Regions from separate parts of the Shewanella donghaensis genome, predicted to be linked through region 2. Evidence: predicted binding sites of a transcription regulator. Region 2 holds the regulator's gene; each other region holds the start of a gene.
What was found. The regulator sigma-54, encoded in region 2, starts transcription at its own class of promoters, with help from an activator protein. The targets are predictions, from matches to a motif close to GTTGGCACGNNNNTNGNNT.
Positions count from the first base shown of each region.

Region 1: flgB (flagellar basal body rod protein FlgB) is a predicted target of sigma-54. The motif match lies at 2,152-2,170, and genes of this name have one in related genera.
Region 3: FPK91_RS08090 (CmpA/NrtA family ABC transporter substrate-binding protein) is a predicted target of sigma-54. The motif match lies at 2,142-2,160, and genes of this name have one in related genera.

Region 1 covers NZ_CP041783.1:1,698,724-1,703,082, reverse strand. Annotated here, with positions in the region: gene FPK91_RS07245 (chemotaxis protein CheV) at 159-1,079, shown strand; gene FPK91_RS07240 (CheR family methyltransferase) at 1,221-2,054, shown strand; gene flgB (flagellar basal body rod protein FlgB) at 2,204-2,602, shown strand; gene flgC (flagellar basal body rod protein FlgC) at 2,605-3,021, shown strand; gene flgD (flagellar hook assembly protein FlgD) at 3,046-3,816, shown strand; gene flgE (flagellar hook protein FlgE) at 3,899-4,359, shown strand, end outside.
Region 2 covers NZ_CP041783.1:2,565,570-2,569,928, reverse strand. Annotated here, with positions in the region: gene rapZ (RNase adapter RapZ) at 1-462, opposite strand, end outside; gene ptsN (PTS IIA-like nitrogen regulatory protein PtsN) at 459-902, opposite strand; gene hpf (ribosome hibernation promoting factor) at 905-1,192, opposite strand; gene FPK91_RS11020 (RNA polymerase factor sigma-54) at 1,216-2,706, opposite strand; gene lptB (LPS export ABC transporter ATP-binding protein) at 2,839-3,570, opposite strand; partial or broken gene lptA (lipopolysaccharide transport periplasmic protein LptA) at 3,804-4,343, opposite strand; gene lptC (LPS export ABC transporter periplasmic protein LptC) at 4,330-4,359, opposite strand, start outside.
Region 3 covers NZ_CP041783.1:1,887,425-1,891,783, reverse strand. Annotated here, with positions in the region: gene oadA (sodium-extruding oxaloacetate decarboxylase subunit alpha) at 1-642, shown strand, start outside; gene FPK91_RS08095 (sodium ion-translocating decarboxylase subunit beta) at 651-1,781, shown strand; gene FPK91_RS08090 (CmpA/NrtA family ABC transporter substrate-binding protein) at 2,430-3,746, shown strand; gene FPK91_RS08085 (ABC transporter permease) at 3,836-4,359, shown strand, end outside.

The sequences.
Region 1 (4,359 bases), 870 kb from region 2:
TGCCCATAACCGTCATTTATTGACTTAATCGATTAATTCATTGTTGTTACTATGATACCGTTCACTTTAGATGGATTTACAGTCGCAATAAAACTACATTAGTAGAAAGCACTTATAATAAAACCCGAAGGGTTAGCATTAATAAACAAGGCAGGGTTATGTCGAGTATTCTTGAATCAGTTAACAAACGTACCCAACTCGTTGGCCAGAATAGACTTGAGTTGTTACTTTTTAAACTAAACGGTCGTCAACGTTTTGGTATTAACGTTTTTAAAGTAAAAGAAGTGCTGCAGTGTCCGCCATTAACAAAATTACCGCGCTTAAGCCCGTTAATTAAAGGTATTGCCCATATCCGTGGTTCTACCATCTCAGTGATTGATTTAAGCGCTGCGACAGGTGGGCGTCCAATTGAGTCAACTGAAAATTGTTTTATTATCATTTCAGAATATAACCGTAGTATTCAGGGCTTTTTAGTGAGTTCAGTTGAGCGGATTATTAATATGAATTGGGAATCAATTATGCCACCACCACAAGGTGCAGGGCGTAACTCCTATTTGACTGCGGTGACTGAAATTGAAGGTGAATTGGTTGAAATCTTGGATGTTGAGAAAATTTTAGACGAAATTTCACCGGTCAAAACAGAATTGAGCCAAGAAGCAAACGATGCAATAACCATTGATAAAGAACGACATTATCATATTATGGTTATTGATGATTCAGCTGTTGCCCGTAAGCAAATTATTCGTTCACTATCTTCATTAAACCTGCAGATTGATACTGCCATAGATGGTAAAGATGCCCTCATAAAGCTAAAAGCCATCGCGAGTGAAATGGATAATGTAGCCGATGAAATTCCATTGATTATTTCTGATATTGAAATGCCTGAAATGGATGGTTATACCCTCACAGCAGAAATTCGTGATGATCCCAAATTAAAAGATATTAAAGTGGTATTACATACATCATTAAGTGGTGTATTCAACCAAGCAATGGTTGAAAAAGTCGGTGCGAATGACTTTATTGCTAAATTTAACCCTGATGAATTAGCCTCTGCAGTCAACAAACATTTAATGTTATAGGTATAAACGTTAATTTTGACTATGATTAGTTGGCAGGTTTAATGTTAGTTAGCTTTTGCTATTGGTTGAATCAATAACGAAAAAGTAGTCGTCCAGATTGAGAAAACAACGTGGTTTCTCTCGTAACAATAAGGTGTAAAAGTGCCGAATAAATCACTTGCTGAAACAGAATATAATCAATTTAAGCTCTTTTTAGAGCAACATAGTGGCATTGTATTAGGTGACAATAAGCAATATTTAGTGAGGAGTCGTTTAGCCCCTTTAATGGGGAAGCACAATTTACCGTCATTGTCTGAAGTGGTAAAACGCTCTATGAAACCTGCAGAGCGACAGCTAAGAGCGGAAGTCATAGATGCAATGACTACGAATGAAACTTTATGGTTTAGAGATAAATACCCATTTGAATTACTGCATAATGCATTATTACCTGACTATAGCCGTTTAGGTCGGCCATTAAAGATTTGGTCTGCTGCTTGTTCATCTGGTCAAGAGCCTTATTCATTGGCTATGACTATTCTTGAGTATCAACAGCGCAAACCTGGCGCTTTACCGGGTAATGCGACAATTCAAGCGACAGACTTATCACCGTCTATGCTTGAGCGTTGTAAAAATGCTGAATATGACAGTTTAGCGCTAGCTCGAGGCTTATCGCCAGAGCGTAAAAGACAGTTCTTTGATGCTTTACCGACAGGGAATATGAAAGTAAAAGACAATGTTAAGCGACTCGTTAATTTTAGGGCGCATAATTTACTTGAGAGTTATAGCTTATTAGGTAAATTCGATATTATTTTTTGCCGTAATGTACTGATCTACTTTGCCCCTGAGGCAAAAGCTAAAATTTTGCGGCAATTCGCTGCCGCTCTTAACCCAAATGGGATTTTATTCTTAGGTGCGTCAGAATCTATCTCAGGATTAACTGATGAATTTAATATGGTTCGTTGTAATCCTGGAATATATTACCAAAAGAAAACCTAATCTTAAGTTGCTGATTTATAATCGTTTACCTCTTTTAAATGCTGGCGTCCGTCGGCATTTTTTATTTTTATTCTCTCTCTGACCAAAACTCTATTATTTTGGCATAAGGATTGCTTTGTAATCATCAGTTAGCTGATGGAGGCAATTTTATGGCGATTAATTTTGAAAATGGTTTAGGAATACATCAATACTCGTTGGGCATACGTGCTCAAAGGGCTGAAGTGCTCTCTAGTAATATCGCCAATTCAGATACTCCAGGTTACAAAGCTCGAGATATCGACTTTGAATCAGCTATGAATAGTGCTCGCTCTCATCAAAAAGGGCTGCAAATGAGTCAAACCACTGACAAGCACTTTGATTTGAAGGCATTAAGCGAAGAACATGTTCAATTTCGCGTTCCTAATCAACCTGATACTGGCGATGGTAATACCGTTGATTCTCAAGAGGAAAAGTCTGCTTTCATGCAAAATTCTTTAGAGTATCAAATGTCGTTAGGTTTTCTTGAAAGTAAGTTTTCTGGCATGCGCAAAGCCATTAGAGGTGATTAATCATGAGTCTATTTAATATTTTCAATGTGTCTGGTTCAGGAATGTCTGCTCAATCAGTTCGCTTAAATACCACCGCCAGTAATATTGCTAACGCTAATTCAGTATCAAGTAGTGTCGGTGAGACATATAAAGCACGTCACCCTATTTTTGAAGCTGAAATGGCCAAAGCGAGTCATCAGCAAAATAGCTCTCATAGTGTCAGTGTTAAAGGTATTGTTGAAAGTGATGCGCCGCTACTAAAAGAATTTTCTCCTAATCACCCAATGGCTGACGGTGATGGGTTTATCTATAAGCCAAATGTAAATGTTATGGAAGAGATGGCTGATATGCTTTCCGCTTCTCAGTCATATCAAATGAATGTCCAAGTGGCTGATGCAGCTAAATCAATGCTGCAACAAACGCTTCGTATGGGTAAGTAATATGAATTTTGTTGGAGGTAACCTATGAGCCTCGTAAATCCTTATAGTCAGTCTTTACCGCAGAGTAAGTCGTCAACAGCGTCAAGTATAGCGACCAACTCTTCGACAACCGAGACAACAGGAAATACATTTTTAGACAGTGTAAAGCTGCAAGAAACAACGGAAGAAACGGGTGAAATTAAAAATAACGAATTAACCCAAGCCGATTTTTTTGCGTTATTGAGCCAACAGTTGTCGATGCAAGACCCATTTGAGCCTGTTGATAATGATCAAATGATTGCACAAATGGCATCCTTTTCGACGGTTGATGGTATTTCAAAGTTAAATCAAGAAATTCTTAACTTGAACAGTGTTATGAGTTCAAGTCAGGCACTACAAGCATCAGGTTTAGTGGGCCAGAAAGTGTTAATTCCATCTGATACCGGTCATATATCAGCTGAACACTCAGAAATAAAAGGGGTAGTGAGTACCCCATCGCCTGTCGATACTATTACTGTATCTGTAGAAGATGAAACTGGGCAGGTCATTACAACCTTTGAAGTTGATGGCTCAGCTGGTGGCAACATTGATGTGTCATGGGACGGGCTAGATAAGAATGGTGAACCTGTTGAAGAAGGGCTTTATTCATTTAAAGCCAACGGAAAAGTCGATGGTAAAGCGGAAGATTTAGCCGTTTCAACCTATGCCCATGTAACCAGCGTGTCACTTGGTAGTGTCGCAACAGGGGCGATTCTTAACCTTAGAGGCATTGGTGGCATTCAATTATCTGATGTACTTGCTGTTGCTGAAAGCTGATGTTAACTGCAAAAATAACTAAAAACTGTCAGAAAACTGTCAGTTAAAACATAACCGAATTTAGAGAGTATAGAGGTGATTTATGTCGTTTAATATAGCATTGAGTGGTATTGCTGCTGCTCAAAAAGATCTTAACACCACTGCAAATAACATTGCCAACGTTAACACTATCGGCTTTAAAGAATCCCGTGCAGAATTTGCCGATGTGTATGCTAATTCCATTTTTTCTAACAGCAAAACCGCTGTCGGTGGCGGTGCAACTACCACTCAGGTTGCCCAGCAGTTTCAACAAGGTAGCTTACAATTTACCAGTAACTCTTTAGATATGGCGATCAGTGGCGGTGGATTTTTCGTAACATCTGCTGAACAAGGAACGCAAGACCATGCCTTTACACGGGCAGGCGCGTTTAAAGTTAACTCTGAAAGTTATATGACAGATTCAGCGGGTAATTTTTTACAAGGCTTCCCAGTAGATGCCAGCGGTAATTCAACTTCAGTGAGCTTAACTACAACTCAACCGATTAAAATTCCAGATACTGCAGG
Region 2 (4,359 bases):
GCCTAATAAAATCTGTCTAACATGATCACTTAAGTCATAAATATTCGTTTGCGAGGTGTCGATATAGTGATCGACTAATTTAGCAATTGGCTCAAGTAATCGACCTTCAAGCTTAATGGCTTCTTGCAAAGAAATTTGATTTTTCGAGAGTGGGTGTAATCTGCGAGTTTCACTATAACGTTTAAGTAAAACTTGATCGTTAGCATTTAAAAAGAAACTGGTTATCGTTGTATCATCGGATAGCAGTGCTATTTGCTCTTGCAGTACTTTTCCTTGCTCTTCGATATTACGAACATCGACGCTGATAGCGACTAGCTCATTACTATCTTTGAGCTGTTCAAGTAGACTACCTATTAACGGTAGTGGCAGGTTATCAACACAATAATAACCTAGGTCTTCAAGCACTCTCAGTGCAACTGATTTCCCCGAACCTGAACGTCCCGATACAATGACAAGTTTCATGCAGTAATAACCTGATAAAGTTCTGTAGCGTCATGACTCTTTCGAAGTCGTTTAAGTATCAATTTATCACTGAGTTTCTCGGCCATGGTAGATAAAGTGCTTAAATGTTGCTGGCACTGATCTGCGGGCACAAGAAGCGCAAATAAAATATCAACGGGTTGCTTGTCAATGGCATCAAAGGCAATGGCTTCTTCGCATTTAATTAAGATAGCAATGGGCTCATCGATATCATCTAATCGACCGTGAGGAATTGCTATGCCATTTCCTATTCCTGTACTGCCCATTTTTTCACGCGCTATTAGACTTTCAAAAATAGCCTGTGAAGATAGGGTCGGGTACTGGGCAGCCATTAAATTGCTGATTAATTCCAGTACCTTTTTCTTACTGCCCGGCGTGGCGCAGGTTGTGCACGCCGGCTGCAGGATGGTGCGAAGTTCCATCGTTAGTGTTTAGTTAGCTTCTCTTTATGTTTAATTACCTGACGGTCTAACTTATCTATCAGGGCGTCTATTGCCACATACATATCAGCATTTCGCGATACAGCAAATACTTCACCGCCTTTAAGGTGCAGTTTAGCTTCGGCAATTTGTTGCAACTTTTGTACATCGAGCACAACGTGAACATTATTGATCTGTTCGAAGTGTCGTTCAAGCTTTGAAAATTTTGTTTGCACATATTCGCGTAAAGATTGGGTTATTTCGATATGGTTCCCAGTCAGGTTAATTTGCATATATCATCCTCCGATTACAATCGTTATAAACTTTTGCGTTGGTTTGACGGAGGGATGAGCATTGCTTCACGATATTTGGCGATCGTACGCCGAGCAACGTTAATCCCTTGTTCAGCCAATAGTGTCGCCATTTTACTATCACTAAGTGGCTTTTTCTGATTCTCTGCAGCAACAAGCTTTTTAATAAATGCACGAATTGCTGTAGAAGAACATTCTCCACCATCATCTGTACTGACATGGCTAGAGAAGAAATATTTTAGTTCAAAAAGTCCCCGAGGGGTGTGCATATATTTCTGGGTGGTAACTCGGGAAATTGTCGACTCATGCATTTCAACGGCTTCGGCAATATCATTAAGCACCATTGGCTTCATTGCTTCTTCCCCGAATTCAAAAAATCCTTGTTGAAATTGCACGATACAATTAGCAACTTTTAATAAGGTTTCATTGCGGCTATCAATACTTTTAATAAACCATTTTGCTTCTTGTAAGTGTCCGCGAATAAATTGACTGTCAGCTTGATTAGAAGAACCTTTCGCCATAGCGGCATATTGCTGATTAACACCAATCTTAGGCATATTATCAGGATTGAGTTCTACTACCCAACGGCCACTCTTTTTTAAAACCGTGACATCAGGAATGACGTACTCGTCTTTAACTGAGGTGATTTGTAAGCCAGGGCGTGGATTTAAGGTTTGAATAAACTCAATCGCTTCACGTAAATCATCTTCTTTAAGCTTGGTTTTACGCATTAACAATCTGAAATCACGACCTGCAATTAAATCCAAATAATCTTTGATAAGTAATTTTACATTGTCTAAACAAGGTATTTCGTCAGGATACTGACCTAGCTGAATCATTAAGCATTCGCTTAAATCTCTGGCTGCCACTCCTACCGGATCAAAATGCTGTACGCGTTTGAGAACAGCTTCAACTTCATCGAGCTCAATTTCTTCGTTGCCTAACGATAATAAAATGTCGTCGGTGCTTTGTGTTAGGTAACCGCGATCGTCAATACCTTCGATAATAGCGGTGGCAATGACTAAGTCATTTTCTGAGAATGGGGTGAGATTTTTCTGCCATTCTAAGTGTTCATATAATCCTTCACTGGTTTCACCTTGAAAAGGCATGTCATCACCAGCTGAAACTGCGCCAGAACCGGATCCCGAACCCGGTGAAGCAGAATAGACTTCATCCCAAGTGGTATCCATTGGTAATTCATCTGGCATCGATTCTTTGGTGAGTGATTCAGTGGTATCGACGGTAGAGGTATCTTTTTCAACGGTAACTTGGCTATTGTCACTAAAGTCGGTATCAGTTTGTTGGTCATTTTCTTTAACCGGCTCTTTAGCTTTTACAAACTCATCTTCGAGCTCCAATAGTGGGTTAGAATCAAGTGCTTGCTGAATTTCTTGCTGTAGCTCCAATGACGAAAGCTGCAATAAGCGAATCGCCTGTTGCAGCTGTGGGGTCATGGTTAAATGCTGACCCATTTTGAGTTGGAGTGAGGCTTTCATGTACCGCTTATCCCTAATTGAATATCATCATCGCGGCTAGATTGGTGGACTCTATATTGTGTTGCTAGAAATAGAATCTAAAAAGAAACCATGTTGGCCGCGAATGCCATACTAAAAACTGATTAGTGCTAACTATAGCTTGAATTGTTCACCTAAGTATACTGACCTAACTTGCTGATTGTCTAAGATCTCAGCAGGTGTTCCTTCAGCAATCAAATTTCCATGACTTACAATGTAAGCTCGCTCACATACATCGAGCGTTTCACGTACATTGTGGTCAGTAATTAGCACACCTAAGCCTCGACTTTTTAGTTGTTGAATTATTTTCTTGATGTCTATCACAGAGATAGGATCTACACCTGCAAAAGGCTCATCCAATAAAATAAATTTAGGATTAGCGGCTAATGCCCGAGCTATTTCAACACGGCGGCGTTCACCACCAGATAAAGCCATACCTTGGCTATCACGAATATGAGTGATGTTGAACTCTTCTAGTAAGTGTTCAAGTTGCTCAATACGTTCATCTGCAGAAAGGTTTTTACGTGTCTGTAATACCGCCATAATATTATCGTGAACGGTGAGTTTACGAAAAATGCTGGCTTCTTGCGGTAAATACCCAATGCCTTTTCGAGCACGTAAATGCATTGGATCGGCGGTCAAATCGTCATCATCAATAAGAATACGACCTTTATCACTTTTAACAAGGCCAACAACCATATAAAACGTAGTGGTTTTACCTGCACCATTAGGGCCAAGTAATCCGACTATTTGACCTGTCTTTACGGTTAGGCTGACGTCTTTTACGACTTGACGACTTTTATAACTCTTGGCGAGGTTTTCAGCTGTTAACGTTATCTGTGTCATCAGTTATTTTGCTCAGCAGTAGGGACAATTGATGGTGTCGTTGTCTCAATTTCGGTTGATTCGATGACTGATTCAGCAGTATTAGTTATGTCTGCTGTGACCTGGTTATTTTCTTCGCTTACGGTTGGCGAACCTTGTTCAACCGCTTTTTCGACATTTTCTTCGACAGCGCCATCTAGCGCTTCTATAGCATCATCTTCTAAACCGTTTGTTGATTCTGGTAAAGGCTGCGCTTCTGGTAAAGAAGGTTCAGCTTTTTCTTCGTCTATGAGTTCAGGATGGTTTTCTGGCTGAAAAATAGTGATAACCCGATCTTTACCGTCGCCTAAGCTTTCTGCAATAAGTTGTTGTTTATCAATATTATAGCTTATTAAGTTGCCCGTCACCTGGCTACCTGCTTGATCCAGTTTGGCATTACCTTTTAAGGTTAGGATACTGGTTGCTAGTTCATATTTAATCTCATTTGCACTGGCTGTACCAATACGACCGTCATCCAACTCCTGTGAGAAGGTGGCTGGATTACCAGTCGCTACCATGGTCTTTCTTGTGCCACTTTCTGTACCAAATGCACGTAATTCGTCTGCATTGATATTAATCGTGCCTTGAGTGACATTGACGGGTCCAAAAAATATCACCTGATTGTTTTTAATGTCAGCTTTTTGGCTGTTAGCAGCAACTTTTAGCTCTTGTTGCAAATCGCCTTCTTTAGCGTAGGCGCTAGAAATACTCACTAAGCTTAGCAGTGAGATGATAAAAATTTTACTTTGCTTCATATGTTCCTTCGACTTG
Region 3 (4,359 bases), 680 kb from region 2:
CCCGTTAATGCAGAGCTTCAAGCACGAGTGTTAAATGGTGCTGAAGCGATTACTTGTCGTCCTGCGGACTTAATTGCCCCTGAGTTAGATAAGTTGCGCAAAGAGCTTGCTGAAATAGCGGCAAAAGACGGTATTAAGCTTGCTGCTGAAACTGATGACGATGTGATGACTTATGCGTTATTTAACCAAATTGGTCTTAAGTTTCTGACCAATCGTGGTAATGCAGATGCATTTGAACCTGTTCCTAGTGCAGACGATATGGTTGTGCCAGCCGCTAAAGCTGAGAAGGGCGCAGAAACCTACACGGTGAATGTTCAAGGACAAAGTTTTGTTGTTGAAGTCAGTGAAGGCGGTGACATCAGTCAAATTGTCCCTTCTTCAACGGCTGTAACATCGACTCCTGCAGCTGCACCTGTTAGCAATGAAATTAAAGCAACCATGAATGCACCACTGTCAGGTAATATTTTCAAAGTTTTAGTCAATGACGGTGATCATGTTAATGAAGGTGATGTTGTTATTATCCTTGAAGCAATGAAGATGGAAACAGAAGTCCGCGCTGAAACAACAGGTTTTATTAGAAATATTTCAGTTAAGCAAGGTGATGCTGTTTCAGTTGGTTCGCCATTGTTAGCGTTAGCGTAGGAGATAGCATGGAAGGATTACTGGCCTTTTGGTCTGAGACAGGTATTGCTAACTTCGCACCTGATCAAATATTTATGATGGCAATTGGCGGCTTGTTGCTTTTTTTAGCAATCGCCAAAGGTTTTGAGCCACTGTTGTTAATACCTATTGGGTTTGGCGCCATATTGGCTAACATACCTAATGCAGGTTTCACCGATGAAGGTGGTCTTTTATGGTATGCCTATCATGTAGGGATTGAGACTGGCATATTCCCATTACTTATCTTTATGGGAGTGGGAGCATTAACCGACTTTGGCGCATTGATTGCAAACCCAAAAACGTTATTGTTGGGTGCTGCGGCGCAGTTTGGTATTTTTGCCACATTGCTTGGTGCTATCGCACTTAATTTGGTACCAGGTTTTGAATTCAGTATGCAAGACGCTGCAGCCATTGCGATTATTGGTGGTGCAGATGGGCCAACAGCGATTTTCTTAGCATCAAAATTAGCGCCTGATTTATTAGGTGCGATTGCGGTCGCTGCATATTCATATATGGCGCTTGTACCGTTAATCCAGCCGCCAATAATGCGTCTATTAACCACTGAGTCAGAACGTAGTATTAAAATGGAACAGCTACGGGAAGTCAGTAAGAAAGAAAAAATCATCTTTCCTTTGATGGTTGTCGGTCTAACGATTTTGTTCCTACCAGCGGCATCGCCTTTAGTGGGTATGTTTTGTTTAGGTAACTTAATGCGTGAATCAGGAGTTGTTGATAGATTATCTTCAACAGCGCAAAATGAGCTAATTAATATTGTAACGATTTTCCTTGGTTTAGCGGTCGGTTCTAAGCTTCAAGCGGAAGAGTTTTTACGTATTGAAACTCTCGGTATTCTGTTACTGGGTGCAGTCGCATTTAGTATAGGTACTGCTGCTGGCGTATTGATGGCTAAATTAATGTCTAAAGTCACAGGTGGTAAGATTAATCCACTTATTGGTGCCGCAGGCGTCTCTGCAGTACCAATGGCTGCACGTGTGGTGAATAAAGTAGGTCTTGAGGCTAATCATCAAAACTTCTTGCTGATGCATGCTATGGGACCAAACGTTGCAGGTGTATTAGGTAGTGCTGTTGCTGCGGGTGTATTACTTGCTGTACTTGGCTGAATAAAGGGATTTTTATTATGGCGCTAAGTTTGTCCTAAAAAGTGTGTCCTGATTAAGTTTTCCATTTAAAACCACTTAACTTTTAGTTAAGTGGTTTTTTTATGTCTTGGGTTACTGACTCTACTGACATTCTCAAACCCTAGCATTTATTAATGGTTATTCTTATTAGCTTTTTGCCGTTAGCATTAAGGCAATTCATTTCTCATTTAACTGCAGGTTTCTATTGAGTTTGAGTATTCATATTTGTTAAGTAACCAAAAAAGTGCAATGACAAATAATGTTGCACCGATTGGATCTGTTACCTCAAATTGGTTATCCCTTAATATTATAATAAACTCATATATAACAGTGTTTTGCTTTTCTGGCATGGTTAATGAATAGTATTTAGTAACAAAAGGAGGTAGAGGTTATTGATTGCTCCTTTTTGAATAATTAATCAGTTGTAATTGTTCGAAGTACTAGCTCAATATTTAATTGAATTGTTAAATACATCAAATTCAAATTCAAAGCAAAGGCGCTTTAATTATTCCTTAACGGGTAATTAAGCGCCTTTTTTTTTACAAAATTTTTAAAACTTAAAAGGGATCAACGATGAATTGGAAAAAGTCATTTAAGCAGCTAGCTGTAACACTAAGTATTAGTGCTGTGATGCAAGTTAATGTTGCCACTGCAGAAGTAGGCTTTCCTGAAAAAGAAGAGCTGACATTTGGTTTTATTAAGTTAACCGATATGGCGCCTATCGCCATTGCTTATGAAAATGGTTATTTCGAAGAAGAAGGCTTATACGTCACTATCGAGGCTCAAGCTAACTGGAAAGTGTTATTGGACGGCGTTATCGACGGCCGTTTAGATGGGGCGCATATGCTAGCCGGCCAGCCGATTGCAGCCACCATTGGTTATGGCACCAAAGCCCATATCATTACGCCTTTTTCTATGGACTTAAACGGTAATGCCATTACCGTATCCAATGATATTTGGGCGCAAATGAAGCCTAATATCGCTAAAAATGCCGATGGTAAACCTGTTCACCCGATTAAGGCTGACTCGCTCAAACCTGTGGTAGACAAATATAACGAGCAAGGTAAGCCCTTTAAAATGGGCATGGTATTTCCGGTATCAACCCATAACTATGAACTACGTTATTGGTTAGCGGCTGGTGGTATTCACCCTGGTTTTTATGCACCTCACAAAGGTGATACTTCAGGACAACTCGACGCAGAAGCTTACTTATCTGTTACGCCGCCACCGCAAATGCCGTCAACCCTTGAAGCTGGCACCATCTATGGCTATTGCGTCGGTGAGCCTTGGAACCAGCAAGCGGTGTTTAAAGGCATCGGGGTGCCAGTGGTTACTGATTATGAAATTTGGAAAGACAACCCTGAAAAAGTATTTGGTATTACCGCAGAATTTGCTGAAAAGTATCCAAACACCACTATTCGCTTAACCAGAGCATTAATTAAAGCGGCTAAATGGTTAGACGAGAACAACAACGCTAATCGCCCAGCAGCTGTGAAAATTTTATCTCAATCTAACTATGTTGGCGCTGATTACGATGTGATTGCCAACAGTATGACTGGCACCTTTGAATATGAAAAAGGTGATAAGCGCGCGGTGCCTGATTTCAATGTGTTCTTTCGTTATAACGCAACCTACCCATATTACTCAGATGCGATTTGGTACTTAACCCAAATGCGTCGTTGGGGACAGATTTCAGATGATAAGCCTGATACTTGGTACAAAGAGATAGCAGCCAAGGTTTACCGTCCAGATATCTATGCAAAAGCCGCGCAATCGTTAATTGATGATAAAAGTATTGATGCCAAACACTTCCCTGACTTTGCTACTGAAACGGGCTTTAAAAAGCCGCAGCAACATTTCATTGATGACATTGTGTATGACGGTAGTGCCCCGAATGCGTATATCAACAAGTTCAGTATCGGATTAAAGCAAGGCGACAAACTTTAAGTCTGAGCTTACGTACTGTATGTCGAGCTTTATGTCGAGTTTGATTCAAGTTTTATGCAAGTAAGAGCTATCGAAGTGAGGATAGACCTATGACAACCATTGCAAGATTAGCGCAGAGACTCCCTATGGATAAGTCGGCTGTAACTTCGTTGTTGGCCAAATCAGCGGCGATGAGCAAAGCATTATTATTACCGCTCATTGGTATTACCGTGTTTTTAGTTTTTTGGTCAATTACAGCCAATAATATTAATACATCCCTAGGTAAGTTTCCTGGTCCTGTAGCTGTTGTAGCTCAGTTCGATGGGCTTTACCAAGAGCATAATGCAGAGCGGGAAAAGGCGGCTGCTTTTTATGAACGCCAACAAGTTCGCAATGATGCAAGGCTAGCAGCTGATCCTAGCTACCAAGCAAAAACGAGGAAGTACACAGGTAAGGAAACCTTCTTTGATCAGATAGTGACCTCACTTATTACGGTCATGTCAGGATTTATACTAGCCGCCATTATCGCTATCCCTATGGGTATCTGGATGGGGTTAAGCAAAACCGTTAATGCAGCGGTGAATCCGATAGTGCAAATATTCAAACCAGTATCACCACTGGCATGGCTGCCTTT